4 regions of the Novosphingobium sp. PP1Y genome follow, and region 3 is predicted to be linked to each of the others. Evidence: predicted binding sites of a transcription regulator. Region 3 holds the regulator's gene; each other region holds the start of a gene.
The links. Region 3 encodes LexA, which represses DNA repair genes until DNA is damaged. Its sites were predicted from a motif close to GTTCCNCNCTTGTTCT; they were not measured.
Positions count from the first base shown of each region.

Region 1 (4,069 bases), 1.0 Mb from region 3:
GTTCAGTCGACCGTCCGGTGTGAAGGGGGTGGGCGGTCCTTCGGCGCCCGTTCCTCAGCGGGCCGCAATGGCGATCGATGTATCGAGCGCGGCGAGCCGACTCGGATCGTCCCGGGCGGCAAGGCGCGCGGCCAGGATCGAATCGCGATCGGCAAAGGCGCGTTGCAGCGACTGGTCGCGGCAGGTGTGGGTCATGGCAACTTCACGCGGGATACGGGCATCGGGCTGGCCGCAGACCGTCCTTACGGCAGCGGAAATGCGCACATTGAGCTTGTCGATGCCCTGGGGGGTGTCGAGGTTGAGGTCATTGAAACGCACTTCGCGATGGGGAAGGCTGGACCAGGCGGTGTCCTTCACCACGACGTCGGCAAGCGAAGGAGTTGCGATGGCGAACATTGTCGCGGCGAGGATGGCGGCATGGATTCTCTTCATGGTTCGTCTCCTGACGATATGAGGCGCAGGGCAAGGACCGTCAGGCTCTGCAACCTGCGGCTCGAGAAGTTCCAGGCGACCCGGAATCGGTAGATGTGGCAAGATGCCCGACAAGACCTGAGCGCCGCGAGATATCCTCACTACGACGCTGAAATGATTTACAGAATTCAGAAACCCCTCGACTCACCCCGGTATTGAAGTGCTGTCGGAAATAAAATTACTTGGAGTTACCATTACTTGTAAAATTCGACTCGTCTTCTTGGTGTCCGGCGACATTTTTACGCGCATTCGCAGTATTGGGGAAGGGGGCGACTCAAGAGTTTGTTCGCTTGCATCCTGCGTGCGACAGGGCGCCAGCGTGTAAACCGGGAATTCGCCGGCGCGGGGAAAGCTGGGCTGTGGCAGGACGCGCGATAGCGCGCATCGAGAGCTGGATTTCCGCCTGTGCGGCAATCTCGAAGGGAAGATGCAGCCGGGCGCAAGTCAGCCCGGGGACTCGCCCGCCTCAGCGGCGGCAGCGTGAGTAGTAGCCGGCGCGGCAGGCGGCGACGTCTTCGCGCCAGTCGGCCATCGCGCGCTCGTAGTCGCGGCGGTCGGCCTCGTAGTCGCGCATCTGCCGGGCATAGCGGCTTTCGCCATAGTCAGGCGAGCGCCGGGCGTCGTCGTAGGCGCGCCAGCCCTTGGCATATTGCGCGTCGCGCTTGCGCACGTAGTCGAGCTGTTCGCGGTTGAGGCGGCGGATCGTCGCCTTGTCGCGGGCGAGTTCCTCGGGCGTCAGTTTCTCGTACGGATCGTCCGCATGGACCGGACCGGACAATGTCGCCGCGGCCAGCGCCGCTGCGCACAGGAAACCAAAACGCTGCATGATCTTTTAGACCTTCACCTGAACCCTGCGCGCATTTTGCCAATTCGTCCGGGGCGATGCAAAGCCATTGCGATAAACCGTTTGCATCCCATCTTGCGGGCAAGTCACCCCGCCGCTTGATCGACGCGAACAAATCTGGAACACACGCTCCCCATGAGTCTCTCTCACATTACCGTGCGCGGCGCGCGCGAGCACAACCTCAAGGGCTTCGACATTGCGCTCCCGCGTGAGAAGCTGATCGTCATCACCGGCCTTTCGGGCTCGGGCAAGTCGAGCCTGGCGTTCGACACGATCTATGCCGAGGGCCAGCGCCGCTATGTCGAGAGCCTGAGCGCCTATGCCCGCCAGTTCCTCGAGATGATGCAGAAGCCCGATGTCGAGCATATCGACGGGCTTTCTCCCGCGATCTCGATCGAGCAGAAGACCACCAGCCGCAACCCGCGTTCCACGGTGGCGACGGTGACCGAGATCTGGGACTACATGCGCCTGCTGTGGGCGCGCGTGGGCATTCCCTACTCGCCCGCCACCGGCCTGCCGATCGAGGCGCAGACGGTGTCCAACATGGTCGACCGGGTCATGGCCCTGCCGCAAGGCACGCGCCTCTACCTGCTTGCCCCCGTCGTGCGCGGCCGCAAGGGCGAATACCGCAAGGAACTGGCCGAGTGGCAGAAGGCGGGCTACACCCGCGTGCGCATCGACGGCGAGATGCATGCGATCGAGGACGCCCCCGCGCTCGACAAGAAGTACAAGCACGACATCGAGGTGGTGGTCGACCGCATCGCCGTGAAGGAGGGCATCCAGACGCGCCTTGCCGACAGTTTCGAGCAGGCGCTCAAGCTGGCCGACGGGCTCGCCTATGTCGACCTTGCGGACGGCAACGTCCCGGGCCGCGAGGAAGAGGAAGCGCAGGGACGCAACCTCAAGGGCGCGGGCCTGCCGCCCAACCGCATCGTCTTTTCCGAGAAGTTCGCCTGCCCGGTCAGCGGCTTCACCATCGAGGAGATCGAGCCGCGCCTGTTCAGCTTCAACGCCCCGCAGGGCGCGTGCCCGGCCTGCGACGGCCTGGGCGAGAAGCTGCTGTTCGACCCGCAGCTCGTCGTCCCGAACGAGAACCTGACGCTCAAGCAGGGGGCGATCGTGCCCTGGGCCAAGTCCAACCCGCCCAGCCCCTACTACATGCAGGTGCTCTCCAGCCTTGCCGCGCACTTCGGCTTCGACCTCACCACGCCCTGGCAGGACCTGCCCGACGAGGTGAAGATCGTCGTCCTCTACGGCACCGCGGGCGCGCCGGTTCCGCTCACCTTCAAGGACGGGCGCAAGGAATACACCGTCAACAAGCCGTTCGAGGGCGTCATCGGCAACCTCAACCGCCGCATGATCCAGACCGACAGCGCCTGGATGCGCGAGGAACTGGCCAAGTTCCAGACCGCCCAGCCTTGCGAGACCTGCGACGGCAAGCGCCTCAAGCCCGAGGCGCTGTCCGTGCGCATTGCCGATAGCGACATCGCCGATGCCGCGCGGCTTTCGGTGGCGGACGCCTTCGCGTGGTTCGGCGAACTGGAAGGCAAGCTCACCGACCAGCAGCAGCAGATCGCCCGCGCCATCCTGAAAGAGATCAACGAGCGCCTCGGCTTCCTCAACAACGTCGGGCTCGACTACCTCAACCTCGACCGCACCTCGGGCACGCTGTCGGGCGGGGAGAGCCAGCGCATCCGCCTCGCCAGCCAGATCGGCTCGGGCCTCTCGGGCGTGCTCTACGTGCTGGACGAGCCGAGCATCGGCCTGCACCAGCGCGACAACGACCGCCTGCTGGAAACCCTCAAGCGCCTGCGCGACCTTGGCAACACGGTCATCGTCGTCGAGCATGACGAGGACGCGATCCGCGCGGCCGACCACGTGGTGGACCTCGGCCCCGGCGCGGGCGTCCACGGCGGCGAGGTGGTGGCCGAAGGCACCCTCAAGCAGGTGCTCAAGAGCAAGCAGAGCCTCACCGCCCAGTACCTCACCGGCGCGCGCAGGATCGAGGTGCCGCAGACCCGCCGCAAGGGCAACGGCCACTTCGTCACGGTGGAGAACGCGCGGGCCAACAACCTCACCGGCGTCACCGCGAAGTTCCCGCTGGGCACTTTCTGCTGCGTCACCGGGGTTTCCGGCTCGGGCAAGTCCAGCCTCACGCTCGATACGCTCCACGCCGCCGCCGCGCGCACGCTGAACGGCGCGCGCATGATCGCGGGCCCGCACGACCGGGTGACCGGGCTGGAGATGTGCGACAAGGTGATCGAGATCGACCAGTCCCCGATCGGTCGCACCCCGCGCTCCAACCCGGCGACCTACACCGGCGCCTTCACCCAGATCCGCGACTGGTTCGCCGGCCTGCCGGAATCGGAGGCGCGCGGCTACAAGCCCGGGCGCTTCAGCTTCAACGTCAAGGGCGGCCGGTGCGAGGCGTGCCAGGGCGACGGCCTGATCAAGATCGAGATGCACTTCCTGCCCGACGTTTACGTCACCTGCGAGGAATGCCACGGCAAGCGCTACAACCGCGAAACGCTGGAAGTGAAGTTCAAGGGCCACTCCATCGCCGACGTGCTCGACATGACGATCGAGGACGCGGAAGAGTTCTTCAAGGCCGTGCCCCCGATCCGCGACAAGATGCACATGCTCAACGAAGTGGGGCTGGGCTACGTCAAGGTCGGCCAGCAGGCGACGACGCTTTCGGGCGGCGAGGCGCAGCGCGTGAAGCTGGCCAAGGAACTGGCCCGCCGCTCCACCGGG
Region 1 covers NC_015580.1:1,838,294-1,842,362, forward strand. Annotated here, with positions in the region: gene PP1Y_RS14840 (UrcA family protein) at 55-432, opposite strand; gene PP1Y_RS14845 (hypothetical protein) at 938-1,297, opposite strand; gene uvrA (excinuclease ABC subunit UvrA) at 1,451-4,069, shown strand, end outside.
Region 1: uvrA (excinuclease ABC subunit UvrA) is a predicted target of LexA. The motif match lies at 1,424-1,439, and genes of this name have one in related genera.

Region 2 (4,069 bases), 1.3 Mb from region 3:
CCGCAGCATCCGCCCGTCGTAGCGGGCGCCATCGGTGGTCTTGCCCTTGCGTATGAAGCCGAAGGCGCGGCAGATCGACACGCTGCTCTTGTAGCCGAAGCTGGGGATCGCAATGTCCGGCTGCGGCCTGCCATCAGCTGTGGGTCTCGCCTTGGCGAACTTCAGCGTCCAGCGGGCATCGGTGTCCTTTTGCGCCGCCTTGGCCGGTTCCTCGGGCCAAATCTCGCTGGCCGCCTTGCCATCCTTGATCGCAGCCTTCTCGGCATCGGTGTTGCGCTGCTTGGGCGCGGCCACCAATGTCGCATCGACGATCTGCCCGCCCATCGGCAGATAGCCCCGTTCCTTGAGCTGCCGGTCGAAATCAGCGAACAGCATATCCAGAGCGCCCGCCTGGGTCAGCCGCTCCCGGAACAGCCGGATGGTGTTGGCATCGGGCGTCGGTGCGCCAAGGTCGAAGCCCAGGAAACGCAGCCAGCTCAGCCGATCGCGGATCAGATACTCCATTCGCGCATCGCTCACATTGTTCTGCGCTGCCAAGACCAGCACCTTGAGCATCGTCACCGGGTCATAGGGCGGACGTCCGCCCTTCGCCCCGTCCGAATAGCCCAGCGCCGCATCGAGCGTTGGTCGGAACGCCTCGAAATCCACCACCCGGCCCAGTACCTCCAGCGGATCGCCATGCGCCGACAACCGCTTCAAATGATCCGATAGCCCGAACAACCCCGCCTGCCGCATCCCCGCTTCCTTCCAGCGGCAAGTGAATCAGATCAGGCCTCGATTTGCGAGGGGTTTTTGGAGGTGCCCAGTTCTCGACACAACTACAGATATCTGATTAATTTCATAATATATAAGAGAGAATCAAATTCTATCTGCCGAAAATTATTAATATGTTCATGATTCACAAAATATTTAATACACAAATTTCAAAGAATATCTATATATTGTGGATATATATTATAGTATTGTTGTTACCTATAGGGTTGAATTAAAATTATATATTTTCCAATTTGCGTCCACAAATAAAGAACTTTGCATTAGATCTGGCCTTAACGATCATCCGAAATGAAATCATTGATGCGACGCCTCGTTTGCTGCCTCGGTCGGCGTCCTTCGCGAAGGTCCTGGACGAACCTAGGATCAGCTACCGCAGCCCTCCCAAATGTGCTCGCGCGCATTCCGGTACGCGCCAAATACGCTTCGATCTGGTCCAGGAGCTCCATCACATTCGACTCGCTTTCCGCTTGTGTTCTTGTTATGTTCTTATTAGGAAGGCTTCCTAGAGTCTAGGATCGAATTTCCTAGGCGAATGCGATAGGACCCGCAGCGATGGAAGATGCACGCAAAGCCCTGGACGATCTGATCCAGCAACGAGGGTGTAATTACTCCTCGATCTCCCGCCTTCTTGGACGCAACGCGGCCTACATCCAGCAATACATCCGTCGCGGCAGTCCCCGGCAGTTGGACGAGCAGGACCGCTCCGTGCTCGCCCGCTTCTTCGGAGTAGACGAGAAGATTCTCGGCGCTCCCGAGCGGCGATCTGGCCCGGTCGTCGAATTGGTCCATGTTCCGGTTCTCGATGTCGAAGCCTCGGCAGGGCACGGCGCTTTGGCAGAGATGGAATCCAAATGCGCCCAGTTCGGGTTCGACGAAAAGTGGCTGCGCCGTCTGACCGCAAGCAAGGCGACAAGCCTTTCGATCATCGCCGTGCACGGGGATTCGATGGAGCCAACGCTGCATGACGGCGATGAAGTCATGGTCGATCTCAACGATGGACAGTCGCGGCTGCGCGACGGGATCTATGTGCTGCGCATGGACGACATGCTCAGCGTCAAGCGGGTCGCAATCGAGCCGCAAGGCAAGCGGGTCTCGGTGCTCAGCGACAATCCGGCCTATCCCAGTTGGCGCGGACTGGAGAAGCGGACGATCAATATTGTCGGCCGCGTGCTTTGGTTCGGCCGCGCGCTTCGCTAGGTAGCTCGCCAATGATTGCCCTCCTCGCTGCCTCGATCGTCGCTGCCGGCCAGACCTTTACCTGCACACCCACGCATGTCTGGGATGGCGACGGGCCCATATGGTGCGCCGAAGGCCCCCATGTCCGCATCGCCGGGATCGCCGCGCGCGAAATGGACGGAACATGCAGGACCAACCAGCCCTGCCCCGACGCGTCGGCTATCGAAGCGCGCGACGCGCTCGTCGATCTTCTTGGCGGCCCTCGAGGGACCATCTCGACAGGGCACGTCGTGGTTCGTGGACCGAGATTGACATGCCGGTCGGAAGGTTCGGCAGGCGGCAACCGGACGGCTGCCTGGTGCCGACTGCCGAACGGAGCCGATCTCTCCTGCTCGATGATCCAGACACGCACAGTGCTGCGTTGGGATCGCTACTGGAAAGGGCCTGCATGCCGCTAGGCCCGGAACTCTGTCTGACAGGCCGTCTTTCCGAAGGCCCCTTCGGACTTGAACTGCATTCGGACGGCGGGGTGTGGGAGCTCGACACCGGGCGTGGAGCCCGTCGGTTGCTCGGACGCGAAGTGGCAGTCTGCGGACGCCGCGCCGGGTTCAACGAGCTCATCTGCGATCAGATCTGGCCAGCAGGACAACCCCGCCCTCCTCGCTCCAAATTCAATATTGAACTTCTCTTGGCGGGCAGTGTCGTGGGCTACGGTTTGATCGCGTTCTTCCTCGGCCTTGTTGGACGTCTCGGCTGATGCTGAGCGATTGGGAACTCTGGGCCTGTGCCAACCAGGTCCTGAAGACCCATGGCGATGATGCACCGCTTCATGTCGCCGAACAGATCGGCGCGCTCGCGCTGGCACAGGACGAGGCGGGTATCGCCACTTGGAAAGCCATCGCCAAACGCGTTGCAGAGCTGATGGGGAAGGATCGCGCGACGCGCCTGCAATAAGCCAGTATTACCTCAGCCACATCTCAATGCTGGTCGGCCATCGGCGAGAGATCGCCCGGAAAGAGAGTGGGCTGAGAGCTCCTGCCGGCATTCCCCTCTCCTTCGAACTCCAAACCCTGCATGCGTTCGACCAGGTGGCGCGCAAGATCGACACGAGCATTGCGTTGGGTTCGCGGGTCGTCAGCACCGAGCCCGACAAGCGTTGCTTCGGACGCAACCGCAAGCGCGACCTCGATGTGCGTAAACAGGATCTCATCGGCGATTCGGGACATGGTCGCCATGAGAACAAAAACAGAACTAACAGTCAACCGGTGCCATATGGACCCATGCGGATATACGCTGTGTCAGATCCCGATTTCGAAAGGCTTGGTGATTGAGCGATCGAGTTCGGGCGGCTCGCGAGCCGGTTCTTGCGAACGATCAGACGCCTTGCCCTTCGCCTGGCCCGTTGCTGCCGCATCGCGCAGCTGATTGACCGTTTCGAGCGCCGAGCGCTTCATTCCCGGATTGCGCTCAACAGCTGCTTCGAGCTTGCCCGCATTGTCGACAAACAGGGTCAGACCATCGCGCAGGCGGGTTATCGTCACCAGAAATGTCTGCTGATTGGCAAGATTGCGTTCGCGGCTATCCATGACGGCGATCCCGCGGTCGGAGGTCAGACCCTGCGCCATGTGCGCATTGAGCGCGTAGGCGAGATCAAGACGCTCGAGCATGGGATCGCCCAGCCCCAGCCGGTGTTCGGCGCCAAGCGACGTTTTCACCGCAACACCCTTCCCATCAACCGCCACGATGCGCGCCTGATCGGCGTTGAGCAGGCCGCGCTTATGATCGGTCGCGGTCCAGCGGATGCGGTCACCATCGTGAATTTCTAGTGGGCGAACCTCAAACAGACGCAGCGGATCCTGGTCACCTTGCGGTCGCATCTGGCCCGGCCGGAATTCAAAGCGCTTGCCCCGCTCGTTCTGCAGCATCACGCGTTCGCGGGTGGGATCGGTTTCGATCACTTCATAGCGGCCCTTCTGCAGCCCCTGCCCCCTTTGCCGGCGGTCGACTTCGAGCACCATGCCGGCCGCATAGCTGCGCGAATAGCGCATTTCCTCACGCGTCAGGTTGACGCGCGAAAGCACTTTGAGATCCAAGGAACCCGGCCCCAATTCGCCATTGG
Region 2 covers NC_015580.1:1,571,434-1,575,502, reverse strand. Annotated here, with positions in the region: gene PP1Y_RS13570 (IS5 family transposase) at 1-735, opposite strand, end outside; gene PP1Y_RS13565 (S24 family peptidase) at 1,327-1,971, shown strand; gene PP1Y_RS13560 (thermonuclease family protein) at 1,983-2,408, shown strand; gene PP1Y_RS26360 (DUF5818 domain-containing protein) at 2,399-2,707, shown strand; gene PP1Y_RS13550 (hypothetical protein) at 2,707-2,904, shown strand; gene PP1Y_RS26005 (hypothetical protein) at 2,931-3,281, shown strand; gene mobF (MobF family relaxase) at 3,249-4,069, opposite strand, start outside.
Region 2: PP1Y_RS13565 (S24 family peptidase) is a predicted target of LexA. The motif match lies at 1,235-1,250, and genes of this name have one in related genera.

Region 3 (4,069 bases):
AAGTCCGGGACCTGGCGCGCGGAGGACCGGCACTGATGGCAGGTCCCGCGCCGATCCCGCTCGAAGATGCCCAGGCCCGCCTGCTTGCACTGGCCGAAGCACTAGCGGTCGAGCGCGTCGACGTCGAAAGCGCGCTGGGCCGCTTCCTGGCCGAACCGCTGCTGGCGCGGCGCACCCAGCCTTCCGCCCATCTCTCCGCGATGGACGGCTATGCAATGATCGAAGGCGACCTCACCGGGCCATGGCAGGTGATCGGTGAAAGCGCCGCAGGCCACCCCTTTACCGGCACGCTGCAAAAGGGCGAGGCCGTGCGGATCTCGACCGGCGCGATCATGCCCGCCGATGCCGGCGTCGTGATCCTGCAGGAAGACCTTGGGCGGGAAGGCAACCTCATTACCCTCAGCGGCGATCTGCCCGAACCGCCGCACAAGCACATCCGCCCTTGCGGAATGGATTTCACGGCAGGGCAAGAAGTGCTGGGCGAAGGAGTCCGCATCGGCCCGGCGCATATCGCGCTGGCCCTCTCCGCGGGTCATCGCCACCTGCCGGTGCGCCGCATGCCGAAAGTCGCGGTGATCGACAGCGGCGATGAACTGGCCGCCGATCCGGAGACCTGCCCTGCGCACCAGATCCCCGCGAGCAACGGCGCCATGCTGGTCTCGCTGGTTGGCGCCCTGCCGGTCGAGGCGCAGCGAATCGGCCCCGTGACCGACACGCTCGATGCGCTGATCGGCGCTTTCGACGAGGCCGCCGATTGCGACATGATCGTCACCAGCGGCGGAGCCTCGGTAGGCGATCACGATCTCGTGCGCCCGGCTCTCGAACGCTGGGGCGCAAGGCTCGACTTCTGGCGCGTCGCCATCAAGCCGGGCAAGCCGATCCTTGTTGCCACCCGCGAACGCAGCAGCGGCGGCACGCAGATCATCATCGGCCTGCCGGGCAATCCGGTTTCGAGCATGGTCACCGCCTATCTCTTTGTCCTGCCGATGCTGCGCGCAATGCTAGGGGCAAACCGTTCGCTGCCAATGCAGATCTCGACCGTTCTGGACGCACCGCTCAGGGCCATCGGCCACCGCCGCGAATTCCTGCGCGGCTACTGGAACGGCGAGAGCGTGGTGCCCATGACGCTGCAGGACAGCGGTGCACTCAGCGCCCTTGCGGCCAGCAATGTGCTGATCGATCGTCCCGCGCATGCACCGGCCGCCACGCCCGGAGACACGGTGCGGGTGTTCCTGCTCGAAAACGGCGGTATTGCTTGACGTTCCAGAATCTGTTGCTTAATTGTTCTCTCATTGTTCACAAGCAGAACAACGCTCGGGGACGCAGAGAAAGAGGCAACGAAGATGTTGACGCGCAAGCAGCATGAATTGCTCAAGTTCATTCAGGTCCGGCTTGAAGAAAGCGGCATCTCGCCCAGCTTCGAGGAGATGAAGGAAGCGCTCGACCTCAAGTCGAAGTCGGGCGTGCACCGCCTCATTTCCGCGCTTGAGGAACGCGGCTTCATCCGCCGCCTGCCGAACCGCGCCCGCGCGCTGGAAATCCTGCGCCAGCCCGAAGACGTCACCAGCAAGCCCGCGACGAAGGCCGCCGCTCCTGCCGGTAAGGAATCGCTTGCCGCGCTCAAGCAGCCCGAACGCACGCCCCAACCGGCGAACGACGTCATCGAGATTCCGCTGCACGGTCGCATCGCTGCCGGTGTTCCCATCGAGGCGCTCGAAGGACAGTCGATGCTTCCGGTTCCGGCAGCCCTGCTCGGCTCGGGCGAACACTACGCGCTTGAGGTTTCGGGCGATTCGATGGTCGAGGCCGGCATTCTCGACGGCGACTTTGCCCTGATCCGTCGCACCAACACCGCACGCGACGGCGAAATCGTCGTCGCCCTGGTTCGTGGCGAGGAAGCGACGCTCAAGTATCTCCAGCGCGATGGCGGCATGGTTCGCCTCGTGCCCGCCAATGCCGCATACGAACCGCAGATCTACGGCCCTGACGAGATCGAGGTTCAAGGCAAGCTCGCAGGGCTGCTGCGCCGCTATCACTGAGCTTGCCCCGGAAAGCGTAACCTTCAGGCGCGCTCTCCGGGAGGCGTACTTTCAGGAAGGCGTACTCTCCGGACAGGGCCGAAATCACGGCCCGCGCGGTTTCCACCAGCCATGGCGGCCCTGCCCTGCCGCCACGGTTTCGACGGATCTGCCGCGCAGCCTGATGGCAAGCCCGCCGGTCCTGTCCAGCATGGTCCGGTCGGCCTTGAGCCAGCGCGGCTTGCAGCTCCATGGCAGCCAGCGGTCGGCAATGACGATATCGGCCTTGTCGCAGGCCGCTGCCAGCGACCGCTCGGGCACCTGGTCGCGGCCTCTGGCGATCAGCAAGTCCCACGATCGACCGGCTCGATCGATCCGTACCGAACAGAAGTCGCGATTGCATCTCGAACCCGGCCACGATGCGAGCGGCGTCAATTCGCCTTCGATCCCTGCGAATTCGCGAAGATTGTCGCGCACATAATCGCTGCCGGTGTCGCGCAAGGTGACGAGCCCATCGCCGCTATCGTCGAGCAGTCCGACATGACGGCCATCGCCGGTCACGAGAATGTCCGGCGGCTCGAGCAGGATGAGCCAGACGATACCGAAACAGGCTGGCACCAGTCCCAGCAGCCGCACGCGCCCGCTCCACAGGCCCAGCCACAGGCCGCCGGTTACGAACAGAAGGAAGCCGCCCGTCCCCATGGCAGGCAAAACCGAAACGGCGCCGGGCAGCGCACTGATCGTGTGCGCGAGGCCCAGCAGTAGGTCGATGAACTGCCCCGCCAGCCACCAGAACGGCCCGCCCAGTCCCACAATGTCGCACAGCAGCGCGAGGGCAATGCAGGGCATGACCGCGAAAGTCGTGAGCGGGATGGCAAGCACATTGGCCAGCGCACCATAAGCTCCGGCGCGATGGAAATGGTAGAAGCCGATCGGCATGAGGACGAGTTCGATGACGAAGCCCGTTACGAACAGCATTGCTGCTTGCCGCATAAGCCGCGAAAGCCACGATTCCTCTCGCGGTGCCAGGAACCGGCGAACCGGCCCGCTGGTCGCCAGCGCCACAATCGCAAGTACGGCCGCAAAGCTCATCTGGAAGCTTGGCCCTGTCAGCGATTCGGGCCAGAGCAGCAGGACCGCGAACCCGGCGACAGCCAGAAGCCGAAGCGAGATTGCCTCGCGCCCCAGCGCCAGCGCGACAAGCACGAGCATCGCCCCGATGCAGGAACGGACCGTCGGCACTTGCGAGCCCGTCAACAGGGTATAGGCAATCCCGGACAGAGCACCGCACAGCGCCGCCACCACCGGGAGCCGGAACCGCAAGGCCAGCGCGGGCGAAAGCGCGAGCAACCGCAACGAGAGAAAATAGGCAGCCCCGATTACCGCGCTGACGTGAAGACCGCTGATCGCCAGGAGATGCGCAAGACCAGCATCGCGCATCGCCTGCGCATCGTTCTCTGCAATGCCTCCGCGGTCCCCGCTCGCCAGAGCCGCGGCAATCCCGCTTTCCGGACCGCTCATCCGCGCACGGACATGTCGGGAAAGCGCGCTACGCGTAGATTCGAGCATATCGCCCTTGCCGCCCAACCTGAGGATCTCGACTTTGCCGTTGACGCTCCCACTTGCAGCAAGGCCGGAGAACCACGCGGTGCGCGCAAAATTATACCCACCTGGAAACATCGGCGGAGCCGGCGGCATCAACCGCGCCTCAAAGCGAATCACCGCCCCTGACGAAACGGATGCAACGCCCAGATCGTCGGGAACATTAAGCCGAACCTTTATCGACCGCCCCGAGCCCGGTTCCCGCGTTGCGACGATCCATCTGACCCGCTGTTCGGCGGGCTGTTCTTCAACACCTAGCACTTTTCCAAGGAACATTCCCGAGACCGGGCGATCGATTGCGTCCTGTCCCACCAGCGCCGATTTGCTCCACACCGTCAGGCAACCGGCGAGAAACATGAGAAAAACTGCGCAGGCTGCCACTCGCATGTGGGGAAAGCGCTCACGATCCGGCCAGATCCACGCCGCGAAAGCTGCCATGGCACTGCTTC
Region 3 covers NC_015580.1:2,848,625-2,852,693, forward strand. Annotated here, with positions in the region: gene moaC (cyclic pyranopterin monophosphate synthase MoaC) at 1-36, shown strand, start outside; gene PP1Y_RS19460 (molybdopterin molybdotransferase MoeA) at 36-1,259, shown strand; gene lexA (transcriptional repressor LexA) at 1,344-2,039, shown strand; gene PP1Y_RS19470 (ComEC/Rec2 family competence protein) at 2,124-4,069, opposite strand, start outside.

Region 4 (4,069 bases), 340 kb from region 3:
CTGGAACGGTCCGGTTCCCGAATTCCTCAAGGTCTCCGCACTGGCCTGAGATTGCGGTCGCGCGGTCGAGACCGGTCGCGCGTGATCGTGCGGCGGTGACCGTTCCGGTTCCGCCGCCGCGTCAGGCGATCTTGACGAAGCTGTCGATCACGCGCTTGCGGCCCGACTGCTCGAAGTCGATCTCCAGCTTGTTGCCTTCCTGCCCGGCCACGGTGCCGTAGCCGAACTTCTCGTGAAACACGCGCGCGCCGATGGCGATATCGGTGCGCGGCTTGGCCGCGAAGCTGGCCGCGCTGCGCGTCGTCTCGGCGATCCGGCGGGGTTTCGTTTCGAATTCGCGTGCGGCAGCCCGCTGCCAGCCCGGGCCGCGCGTCATCGTGCGCGCGGGTTGGGCGCGGGCGACGTCGGCGAAGGGATCGGCATGTTCTGACCACTGCGCGCGCCACAGCGAAGCACCGCCGGTGAGCGTCGTCTCGCTTTCGACGTGATCTTCGGGCAATTCGGCGATGAAGCGCGAGGGGATCGAGCTGGTCCACTGGCCGTAGATGCGGCGGTTGGCGGCGTGGAGGATGGTGCACTTGCGGCGCGCCCGGGTGATCGCGACATAGGCAAGGCGGCGCTCTTCCTCGAGGCTGGCAAGGCCGCCTTCGTCCAGCGAACGCTGCGAGGGAAACACGCCTTCCTCCCAGCCAGGCAGGAATACGTGGTCGAATTCCAGGCCCTTGGCGGCGTGCATGGTCATGATCGTGACCTTTTCCTCGTCGCTGGCCGCGTCGTTGTCCATGACGAGGCTGACATGCTCGAGGAAGTCGCCGAGGCTTTCGTACTCTTCCATGGCGCGGGCAAGCTCGACAAGGTTTTCCAGCCGTCCGGAGGCTTCGGCTGTCCGCTCGGCCTGCAGCGCGTCGGTATAGCCGCTTTCGTCGAGAACGGTGCGCATCAGGTCCGCCGGGTTCTCCGTCTTCTCCAGATCGCGCCACCGGGCGAAGTCGCGCATCAGCGACAGGAAAGTGTTGCGCGCACGGGCGGGCAGTTCGTCGGTATCGACGATTTCGATGGCGGCCGCGGCAAGAGGGATGCCCTGGCGGCGCGCGAGCTGGTGCAGCTTCTCCAGCGCCTTGGCGCCAAGTCCGCGCTTCGGGGCATTGTAGATGCGCTCGAAAGCGAGGTCGTCGGCGGGCTGGGCGATAACGCGCAGGTAGGCCAGCGCATCGCGGATTTCGGCGCGTTCGTAAAAACGGAAACCGCCGACGATCCGGTACTTGAGGCCGATCGAGATGAAGCGGTCTTCGAACTCGCGCGTCTGGTACTGCGCGCGCACGAGAATGGCCATCTGGTCCAGCGGGGCGCCCTCGCGCTCGAGCCGCTCGATCTCGTCGCCCACGCGGCGCGCTTCTTCCGGTGCATCCCAGACGCCGATCACGCGCACCTTGTCCCCGGGGTGGCGCTCGGTCCACAAGGTCTTGCCGAGGCGCTGGCTGTTCTCGTTGATGAGGCCCGAGGCAGCGGCAAGGATCTCGGGCGTCGAGCGGTAGTTCTGTTCGAGCCGGATCACTTTCGCGCCGGGAAAATCCTTTTCGAAGCGCAGGATATTGGCGACTTCTGCGCCGCGCCATGAATAGATCGACTGGTCGTCGTCACCCACCACGCAAATGTTCTGGCGGCCCTGCGCGATCAGGCGCAGCCACAGGTACTGGACCTGGTTGGTGTCCTGATATTCGTCCACCATGACGTACTTGAAGCGCTGCTGGTACTGCTCCAGCACCTCGCGATGGGTGCGCAGGATGTTGAGCATGTGCAGCAGCAGGTCACCGAAGTCGCAGGCGTTCAGCGTCTTCAGGCGGTCCTGGTAGAGGCTGTAGAACTTCTGGCCGCGGCCGTTGGCATAGGCTTCGTTCTCCGCTGCATCGAGATCCTGCGGATTCAGCCCGCGGTTCTTCCAGCGATCGATGCACCCGGCAAGCTGGCGGGCGGGGAAGCGCTTTTCATCGACGCCTTCGGCCTGGATGAGCTGCTTGAGCAGGCGCAGCTGATCGTCGGTGTCGATGATCGTGTAGTTGGGTTGCAGCCCCACCAGTTCGGCATGGCGGCGCAGCATCCTGGCAGCGATGGCGTGGAAGGTGCCGAGCCACGGCATGCCCTCGACCGCGGGGCCGACGAGCTGGCCGACCCGGTCGCGCATTTCGCGCGCGGCCTTGTTGGTGAAAGTGACGCACAGCACTTCGCTTGGCCATGCAAGGCGATTGCGGATGATGTTGGCAAGACGCCGGGTAAGGGCGGCGGTCTTGCCCGTGCCTGCGCCTGCCAGCATCAGGACCGGCCCTTCGGTGGTCAGCACGGCCTCCTTCTGGGGCGCGTTGAGGCCGTCGATCAGGGGATCGTTGCTGGCGGCAGGCATGCCGCTGGGCGAGGTATCTTGCAGGCTGTTCACACGTGAACAACTAGGGAACGGAACATCGCGGCGCAAGGCCGCTTTGCCGCATGCATGGAACATTCCCGGGCGTGAAACGTCGGTCCGGCAACGGATACACAGTGGAGAGAGACCATGCGAAAATCGATTCTCGCAGGCGGATCGGCGCTTGCTCTGGCGGCCTTGCCCGGTGCGCTACTGGCCCAGAACGCGCCGCCTGCAGCCGCCGATCCGGCGCGAGTCGCCTCGGCGGCGCCGGTAACGCTGACGCCGGAGCAGCAGGCCATGTACGACGGCTGGCCGGCAGACCGTCAGGCCGAGTACGATGCCTGGCCGGACGAGTACAAGGGCTATTACTGGACGCTCGTTCCCGAGCGGCAGGAAGGGTACTGGGCCCTGACGCCCGACCAGCGCGGACAGGTCTACAAGATGAGCCCGCAGCAGCGTGAAACCGCGTGGGCGTCGATCATCCAGCAGCTCAACGGCGAAACTCCCACAACCCCTGCAACACAGGCGAATCCACCCGGCGAGGGCATGCCGACTGCCGGGGTGCCTGCGCCGCAAGCGGCCGAACAGGCCGTGCGCCCCGCGATGCCTGCGGACGAAAGCTATCAGGGCGGCCCCTACAAGGGGGCGCTGACGCCGCCGCCTGCCTCTGCGATGAACAAGGATTATCCGGTCTGCAGCAAGACCGTGCAGGACAGCTGCCGCAATCCCGGAGGCAAGTAACGGCCCCGGTTTTTTGAGTACGAAAAGGGTCCCGCCGCGTGGCGGGGCCCACTTCATATCGGCGCAATATCAGGATTCGATGCGGCGCAGGATTTGGAGCCGTGCCTTGCCGACATCGCGTACGGCGTCGGTTTCGAACCCGCGGATCGCAACGTCCTCGCCGCGCGCCGTCTCCAGGCTCACCCAGGTGGTTTCCCCGATCCAGCCGAGTCGCGTGAGCTTGTCCACGGCGACCGCACCGGCTCCGGTATCGTAAGGCGGATCGAGCAGCACGAGGTCGAGCGGCTCCTTCGCCGGACCCAGCGAGAGTGCCGAGCAGGCCCGAACGTCGCATTGCGACTGGGCCTGCAGGTTGGCGATGTTGCGACGGATGGCGCGGATCGCGGCAGCGTCCTGATCGACGAAGAGGCAATGCGCTGCGCCGCGCGACAGGGCTTCGAGGCCGAGCGCGCCGGAGCCTGCGAACAGGTCGGCGACCTTCAGCCCTTCGAACGTGCCGAGGCGGCTCGTCAGCATCGAGAACAACGTCTCGCGGGTGCGGTCGGCGGTCGGACGCGTCGCGTCACCTTCGGGCGTAGCCAGCTTGCGCCCGCGCCAAGCGCCGGCAACGATTCGCAGGCCGGTACTTGTGCCCTTCATTCGCCTTTGCCCTTGCCGAGGGAGCGGCGGAAGGTCTCGAGATCGCGCTGCGAAACTTCTCCGACCGTGCCCTTGGGCAGGTCGCCCAGCACGAAGGGGCCGTAGGAAATGCGCAGCAGGCGGCTGACCTTCAGGCCGAGATGTTCCAGCACGCGGCGCACTTCGCGGTTCTTGCCCTCGGTCAGGGTCATTTCGATCCACTGGTTGCGCCCCGTCCGACGCTCCATATTCGCGTCGATCTTGCCGTATTGGATGCCGTCGATCTCGATGCCGTCGATCAGGTCCTCGAGC
Region 4 covers NC_015580.1:3,183,940-3,188,008, reverse strand. Annotated here, with positions in the region: gene PP1Y_RS21075 (DEAD/DEAH box helicase) at 1-49, shown strand, start outside; gene PP1Y_RS21070 (ATP-dependent helicase) at 122-2,398, opposite strand; gene PP1Y_RS21065 (hypothetical protein) at 2,546-3,139, shown strand; gene rsmD (16S rRNA (guanine(966)-N(2))-methyltransferase RsmD) at 3,209-3,778, opposite strand; gene PP1Y_RS21055 (pseudouridine synthase) at 3,775-4,069, opposite strand, start outside.
Region 4: PP1Y_RS21070 (ATP-dependent helicase) is a predicted target of LexA. The motif match lies at 2,435-2,450, and genes of this name have one in related genera.